3 regions of the Streptomyces sp. NPDC085866 genome follow, and region 2 is predicted to be linked to each of the others. Evidence: riboswitches for the same ligand, from Rfam matches in the RefSeq annotation. Region 2 holds a riboswitch; each other region holds the start of a gene.
What was found. Region 2 has a riboswitch for cyclic di-AMP ahead of ACIF83_RS28870 (M23 family metallopeptidase). Riboswitches for the same ligand answer to the same signal wherever they lie in the genome.

Region 1 (2,257 bases), on a different contig from region 2:
ACCGTGCTCACCCCGACTGGGTGCAGTACCAGCCGGGACGCAAGCGGACGGAACTGCGCAACCAGCTCGTTCTCAACCTCGCCCGCGAGGACGTCCAGGAGTATCTCTGGGAGCAGCTGGACGCCCTCCTGTCGAGCGCCCCGGTCGACTACGTGAAGTGGGACTTCAATCGCTGCTTCACCGACGCCGGCTGGCCCGGGGAGCCGTACCCGCAGCGCCTGTGGGTGGACCATGTCCGCGCTCTGTACGCCCTGCTGGACCGGCTGCGAGCCGCCCATCCCTCGGTCGCGTTCGAGTCCTGCTCGGGCGGCGGCGGGCGGATCGACCTCGGCGTGATGAGCCGCACCGACCAGGTGTGGACCTCCGACAACACCGACCCGCTCGACCGGCTCGCCATCCAGCACGGCTTCAGCCAAATCCATCCGGCGCGGGTCATGGCCGCATGGGTCACCGACAGCCCGAACACCCAGCTCAACGGGCGGGAGAGCTCGCTGCGGTTCCGTTTCGTCAGCTCGATGGCCGGGGTCCTCGGCGTCGGCGGCGACCTCACCGAGTGGACCGGGGAGGAGCTGGCCGAAGCCCGTCGCTGGGTGGACCTCTACAAGGAGATCCGACCGGTCGTCCAGCGCGGCGACCAGTACCGGCTGCGGCCCCCGACGGGCGGTCTGAGTGCTGTCCAGTACGTCCTCGGGGACGAGACCGTGGTCCTCGCCTGCCTCCAGGCGCAGCACTACGGCGAGCCGGTGCCGGCGCTGCGGCTGCGCGGACTCGACCCGACGGCATCGTACAAATGCCTCGAAACGGGCGAAGAGCATCGAGGGGCCGTCCTGCTGCACCACGGGCTGCGCGCCGGGCTGAAGGGTGACCTGGATGCGACGGTTCTCCGACTGCGCCGCATCTGAGCCATCTGCCCGAATTGGCGCCTTCGTTCCAACTCGCTCTGGGGCAAGGGGGCGTGGGGAGTCGGTGCGTGAGGAGCGTCATATTCGTGACCGTGCGTCGCGCGTCATGTCCACGTAATCCCCATAAAGGCGAAGGAAATTGAAAAGGGGAAGGATTCGGGAATTCACGCAGAGTGACCGGGAATTCCCGAATTCGATCACTTGGAACATCCACGCCGGGAACCGGCTGCTTGTCCGGTTGCGTCTTGCTCGCTTACGTTCGCCACCAATCCGGACGGAACGCCGAATCCTGCCGCCGCCCGGAGTCCCCACACACTTCACCCGTGTTCGGCAGGAGCGGGGGACCCGCCAGGTACGACTGCCTGTCCCGGTCTCCGGGACAGGCTGGGGTGCAGCCGCGCACCGCGCGGCCGGGCAGCTCCAGCCCGAACCCGTCAGCTCACCTCGCAGGCGCCGGAGAGGAATGCGCCATGCCCGCGAAGGGTAAGCACCGCCGCCCCAAGACCCCGCGTTTCAGCCGCTCGATCGCCGTCGCCGGAACCGGTGGTGCCGCGCTGGCCCTGCCACTCCTCGGGGCCACCGGAGCGCACGCCGCCACCACGCAACCCGTTTCCGGAAAGGCCGTGCAGTCCCTTCCGGTCGTGGAAAAGACGGCCGTGAAGAAGGCGGCCGTGCAGCGGAATTCGGGTGTGCGCACCTACACGGTGCAGTCCGGCGACTGGCTTGCGAAGATCGCCGACGCGCAGCACGTCAGCGGCGGCTGGCAGCGGCTCTACGACGACAACCGGCAGGCCGTCGGCCAGGACCCCTCGCTGATCCACCCGGGTCTGAAGCTGTCGCTCGGCGCGAAGACCGCCCGGACGCACACCGAGCCCTCCGCCCCGGCGCCGGCATCCCCGTCCCGGTCCGGCCAGGCCTCCGGTGCCGCCACCGCACCCTCCGCACCCTCCGCCCCCTCCGTGCCCTCCACCGGCTACACCCTCCCGGTCGCCGGCGCCACCATCGGCACCGGCTACCACGTGGCCGGCAGCATGTGGTCCAGCGGCTACCACACCGGCGTCGACTTCGTCGTGCCGACCGGTACCTCGCTCAAGGCCGTCGCCGCCGGCACCGTCGTCTCCGCCGGGTGGGGCGGCGCCTACGGCAACCAGGTCGTCATCAAGCTGAACGACGGCTACTACGCCCAGTACGGTCACCTCTCGCGGCTCTCCGTCTCGGCCGGCCAGACCGTGACCGCGGGCCAGCAGATCGGCCTCTCCGGCGCGACCGGCAACGTGACCGGTCCGCACCTGCACTTCGAGATCCGCACCACGCCGAACTACGGCTCGGACATCGACCCGGTCGGCTACCTCCGC
Region 2 (2,257 bases):
GGTGCGGGCCGGTGACGTTGCCGGTGGCGCCGACGCGGCCGATGACGTCGCCGGTGCTGACCTTCTGACCTACGGAGACGCCGATCGAGGACTGGTGGCAGAACCACAGCTCGGTGCCGTCGTCGAGGGTGAGGATCGTGCGGTAGCCGTAGGCGCCGGCCCAGCCCGCCTCGGTGATGGTGCCGCTGTGGATCGCCTTGATGAGGGTGCCCGTGGGGGCGGCGAAGTCGAGGCCGGTGTGGTAGCCGGAGGACCACATCGATCCGGGCTGGCCGAAGGTGCCGGTGATCGTGTACGAGACGACCGGCAGCCTGTACTGCTTGGCCAGCGCGGCCAGGCGCTCTTCCTCGGCCTTCTTCTTGGCCGCGGCCTCCGCCTCCTTCTTGGCCTCGGTGGCCTTGGCTGCGGCTTCCTTCTGCGCCTTGGCGGCCGCGTCGGCGGCCTGCTTCTCGGCGGCGGCCGCCGCCGACGCGGCGGCCTTGATGTCGGCCTTGCTCTGCTGCTGCTCGGCCTGGGCCATGATGCGGTTGCGCAGGGCCTCGCCCGCGTCGCCCTGGTCACTGTCGGCGTCGGTCGTGCCGACGTTGCTCAGCGACGCATCGGCGGCCTTGGACGCGTCGGAGGAGGAGCCGTCGAACAGGGAGCTGACGGAGTCCAGGTCGGGCATGGAGATGGAGACCGGCGGCTTGCCGGTGTGGGCGCTGGCCATGCCGCCCGCGCCGACGGCGGCGATGACACCGACGCCGAGGACCGTGGAGCTGCGGGCGAGTCCGCCGCCACGCTGCTTGGCCACGCGGTGCCGACCGCGTACCGGCCGTATGGACTCCTCGGTGGGGTTCCACTCCTCCCAGGGGCCCTCGTCGGTGTGCTGAGCGCCGAAGTATCCGAAGGTCTCGGTCTCGCTCGGCATGAACGGGGCTTCTGGGGCAGGCCGGTTGGACGCCACGAAGGCGCACTCCTTTCCTTCCTCCGCCTACCGGGTTAGCTGACGGGTTCGGAGCAGGAAGGTCTCCTACGCGCGTATACCTGCCGTGCTTCCACGGCGGCATCCGCGTGATTCACCCCAAGGTGGTGGTTCCCCGGTTCCCTTGCGGGATTCGGCGCGTGCGCACGGAGCCGCCTCTTGTGACGGCTGGGACGACCGCGCTGCGTTATCGAACGTTAATAGACCCGGACGTCAGATTCCAAGCTGTTCTACTTGATCATTAACGGATTTCAGGGCGGACATAGGTGTCACGACCGGTGGAAAACGGGCGAGTTGACCGGCGTCCAGGAGTCTCGGCGGTTTTGATGGTGTCTCAGATGTTATGCGGAGGGCGCCCGTCCGATCACCTTGGGTGACACTGGCGGGGCGTCAGGGACGCCGTACGGCCAGCAGCGCCATGTCGTCCGTCATCCCGCCCCCGGAGTGCCGGCGCACCTCCGCGGCGAGGCGGCCGAGCAGCGAGCGCGGATCGGGAAAGCGGCGTCCGGCGAGCCGGCGCAGGGGGTCGTAGAAGCGGCCGTGGGCGTCGCGGGCCTCGGACAGGCCGTCGGTGTAGAGCAGCAGGGTGGCGCCGCTCGGGAAGCCGGACTCGGTCGCGCGGTCGGGCCACAGGCCGAGGTCGGCCATGCCGAGCGGCAGCGCGGGTTCGTGCGCGGCCAGGGTGCGCAGGGTGCCGTCGTCGTGCAGGAGCAGCGGTGGCGGGTGGCCGCGGTTGACGATCCGGACCACACCGTCGCCGCCGCCGTGCGGGAGTTCGGCGAGGACGGCGGTGGTGAAGCCCTCGAAGGCGTCGATGCCGTCCCGCCGGGTGCCCTCGCGGGCCAGCGCCCGCTCCAGCCGCGCGGCCACCGCCTCCAGCGTGGTCTCCTGCTCGGCGGCCTCCCGGAACGCCCCGATGACCACGGCGACGGCGGCGACCGCGCCCATGCCCTTGCCGCGTACGTCCCCGACGATCAGCCGCACGCCGTGCGGGCTGTCCTGCACCGCGTACAGGTCACCGCCGATGAAGGCGCCCTCCTGTGCCGCCTCGTACCGGGCCGCGATGTCGAAGCCGGCGATGCGGTCGTCCGGTTCGGGCAGGACGGCCCGCTGGGCGGCCTCGGCGATCTCCCGGGCGGAGGCGAGCCGCTGGTCGCCGAGGCGCAGGACGCGGTTGATGGCGGCGGCCAGCACGGCGACCGTGGCCACGGTGACGATCTCGGTGATCGTGTGCACGTCCACAGCGGGACCGAACTGGGTGCAGACGACGACGGTGGCGACCAGGGCGGCCAG
Region 3 (2,257 bases), on a different contig from region 2:
TCCCGCACGAGCTGGCCAACCCCGCCCGCCGCGCCGCCAAGGAACTCTCCAAGGAGCTGTTCCCGGCGACCTCGCGCATGTCGCGGCCGCGCCAGGGCACCGAGGAGACGGTCGAGAAGATCGACGCGGCGGCCGTGCGTGCCTTCTACGACCGCCATGTGCGGCCCGCCACGGCCACCGTGGTCGTGGTCGGCGACCTCACCGGCACCGACCTGGACGAGCTGCTCGCCGACACCCTGGGTGCCTGGACCGGCACCCCGGGCACGCCGCGGCCGGTGCCGCCGGTGACCGCCGACGACACCGGCCGGGTGGTCATCGTCGACCGGCCGGGCGCCGTCCAGACGCAGCTGCTCATCGGCCGGATCGGGCCCGACCGGCACGACCGCGTGTGGCCCGCCCAGGTGCTCGGCACCTACTGCCTCGGCGGCACCCTCACCTCGCGCCTGGACCGCGTCCTGCGCGAGGAGAAGGGCTACACCTACGGCGTGCGCTCCTTCGGGCAGGTCCTGCGCTCCGCGCCGGACGGCACGGGCGCCGCGATGCTCGCCATCAGCGGCTCCGTGGACACCCCGAACACCGGTCCCGCGCTGCAGGACCTGTGGACGGTGCTGCGCACGCTCGCGGCGGAGGGCCTGACCGACGCCGAGCGGGACGTCGCCGTGCAGAACCTGGTCGGTGTGGCGCCGCTGAAGTACGAGACCGCGGCGGCCGTCGCGAGCACGCTGGCGGACCAGGTCGAGCAGCACCTGCCCGACGACTTCCAGGCGACTCTGTATCAGCAGCTCGCCGGCACCGGCACCGTGGAGGCCACCGCGGCCGTCATCAACGCCTTCCCGGTGGACCGCCTGGTGACCGTCCTCGTCGGTGACGCGGCCGAGATCAAGGCGCCGGTCGAGGCGCTCGGCATCGGCGAAGTCACCGTCGTGGCAGCCGAGTAGCGGCTTCGAGGCGCCCCGCGCGCGTGGGGGCCCTGACGACCCGACGGGTCGTCAGGGCCCTTTGTCGCGCGGAGCCCTTCCCAAGATGTCCGAATTGAGGCAGAGGTTGCCTGTCTGGCCTGTGGGATGCGCTACAAAAGCCGGGATCCGTTTGGGGATCGAAAGTCGGGCCGCATAGCGTCGACCGGGCTGTTCGTCAGGCAGTGCGCCGCGCCCGCGGCACCGGACAGTCATCGCCGAGTCCCCCACGGCGCGAGCCAGGGGAGCCGGGGACCCACCGCAGTCCCTGGGGTGAATCGGACGCCCGCGCACCGGCGAGGGGGTCCGTAGGAGACCTTCCTGCTCCGAACCCGTCAGCTAACCCGGTAGGCGAGAGGGAAGGAAAGGACCAGCCACTTCATGGCGTTCATGTGCGCCACCGGGAAGCACCGCAAGCCCGGTCGGGTCAAGCGCACCACCGCTCAGGCGGCCGGTGTCGCGGCCCTCACCACCACCGGTGTCGTCGGCACCCTGGCGGCCGGCCCGGCACTCGCCGCGGACAACTCCGTCGAGGAGACCGGCCTCACCCCGGTCATCACCGTCAGCGACACGGTCGCCGAGCAGATCGACGCGCAGGCCGAGGCCCAGCTGGTGGCCGCCCGGCAGAAGGCGGCCGAGGAGGCCGCGGCCAAGGTGGCCGTCGAGGAGGCGAAGAAGGAGCGCGAGGCCCAGGCCCGCGCCGCGCGAGAGGCCGAGCGCAAGCGCCTGAACGCCTTCGTGGCCCCGATCGCGCACTCGTACGTCTCCACCGGCTACAAGGCCAGCAGCTCCCTGTGGTCCTCCGGCTCCCACACCGGCATCGACTTCCACGCGGCCAGCGGGACGTCCGTCCACGCGGTCGGCTCCGGCACGGTCGTCTCCACCGGCTGGGGCGGCGCGTACGGCAACCAGATCGTGATCCGGATGGCCGACGGCATGTACACCCAGTACGGCCACCTGTCGTCCATCGGCGTCGTCGTGGGCCAGAAGGTCCTCCCGGGCCAGCAGATCGGCCTGTCCGGCGCGACCGGCAACGTCACCGGACCGCATCTGCACTTCGAGGCCCGTACGACCCCCGAGTACGGCTCGGACGTCGACCCGATCGCCTATCTCCGCCAGCACGGCGTGAACGTCTGACGCTCCGGCGCACGACATCCCGAAGCCCCGGCTCACGAGCCGGGGCTTTCGCCGTTTTTCGCAGCGCCTGCGGCATCCACTGTCCAAAAAATATCCATGGATTCCGGCCCGCCGTCGGAAATTCCGGCTCATTGCAATAGAGTCACGGAACACACGTCCATCGT

Region 1: it holds a riboswitch for cyclic di-AMP, as region 2 does, so the genes downstream of both, ACIF83_RS08835 (peptidoglycan DD-metalloendopeptidase family protein) here and ACIF83_RS28870 (M23 family metallopeptidase) in region 2, are expected to answer to the same signal.
Region 3: it holds a riboswitch for cyclic di-AMP, as region 2 does, so the genes downstream of both, ACIF83_RS34650 (M23 family metallopeptidase) here and ACIF83_RS28870 (M23 family metallopeptidase) in region 2, are expected to answer to the same signal.

What each region holds. Positions count from the first base shown of each region.
Region 1 covers NZ_JBITSQ010000003.1:447,399-449,655, reverse strand. Annotated here, with positions in the region: gene ACIF83_RS08840 (alpha-galactosidase) at 1-902, shown strand, start outside; cyclic di-AMP (ydaO/yuaA leader) riboswitch at 1,206-1,368, shown strand; gene ACIF83_RS08835 (peptidoglycan DD-metalloendopeptidase family protein) at 1,373-2,257, shown strand, end outside.
Region 2 covers NZ_JBITSQ010000011.1:352,186-354,442, reverse strand. Annotated here, with positions in the region: gene ACIF83_RS28870 (M23 family metallopeptidase) at 1-946, opposite strand, end outside; cyclic di-AMP (ydaO/yuaA leader) riboswitch at 954-1,113, opposite strand; gene ACIF83_RS28865 (PP2C family protein-serine/threonine phosphatase) at 1,355-2,257, opposite strand, start outside.
Region 3 covers NZ_JBITSQ010000016.1:98,810-101,066, forward strand. Annotated here, with positions in the region: gene ACIF83_RS34645 (M16 family metallopeptidase) at 1-938, shown strand, start outside; cyclic di-AMP (ydaO/yuaA leader) riboswitch at 1,163-1,325, shown strand; gene ACIF83_RS34650 (M23 family metallopeptidase) at 1,338-2,093, shown strand.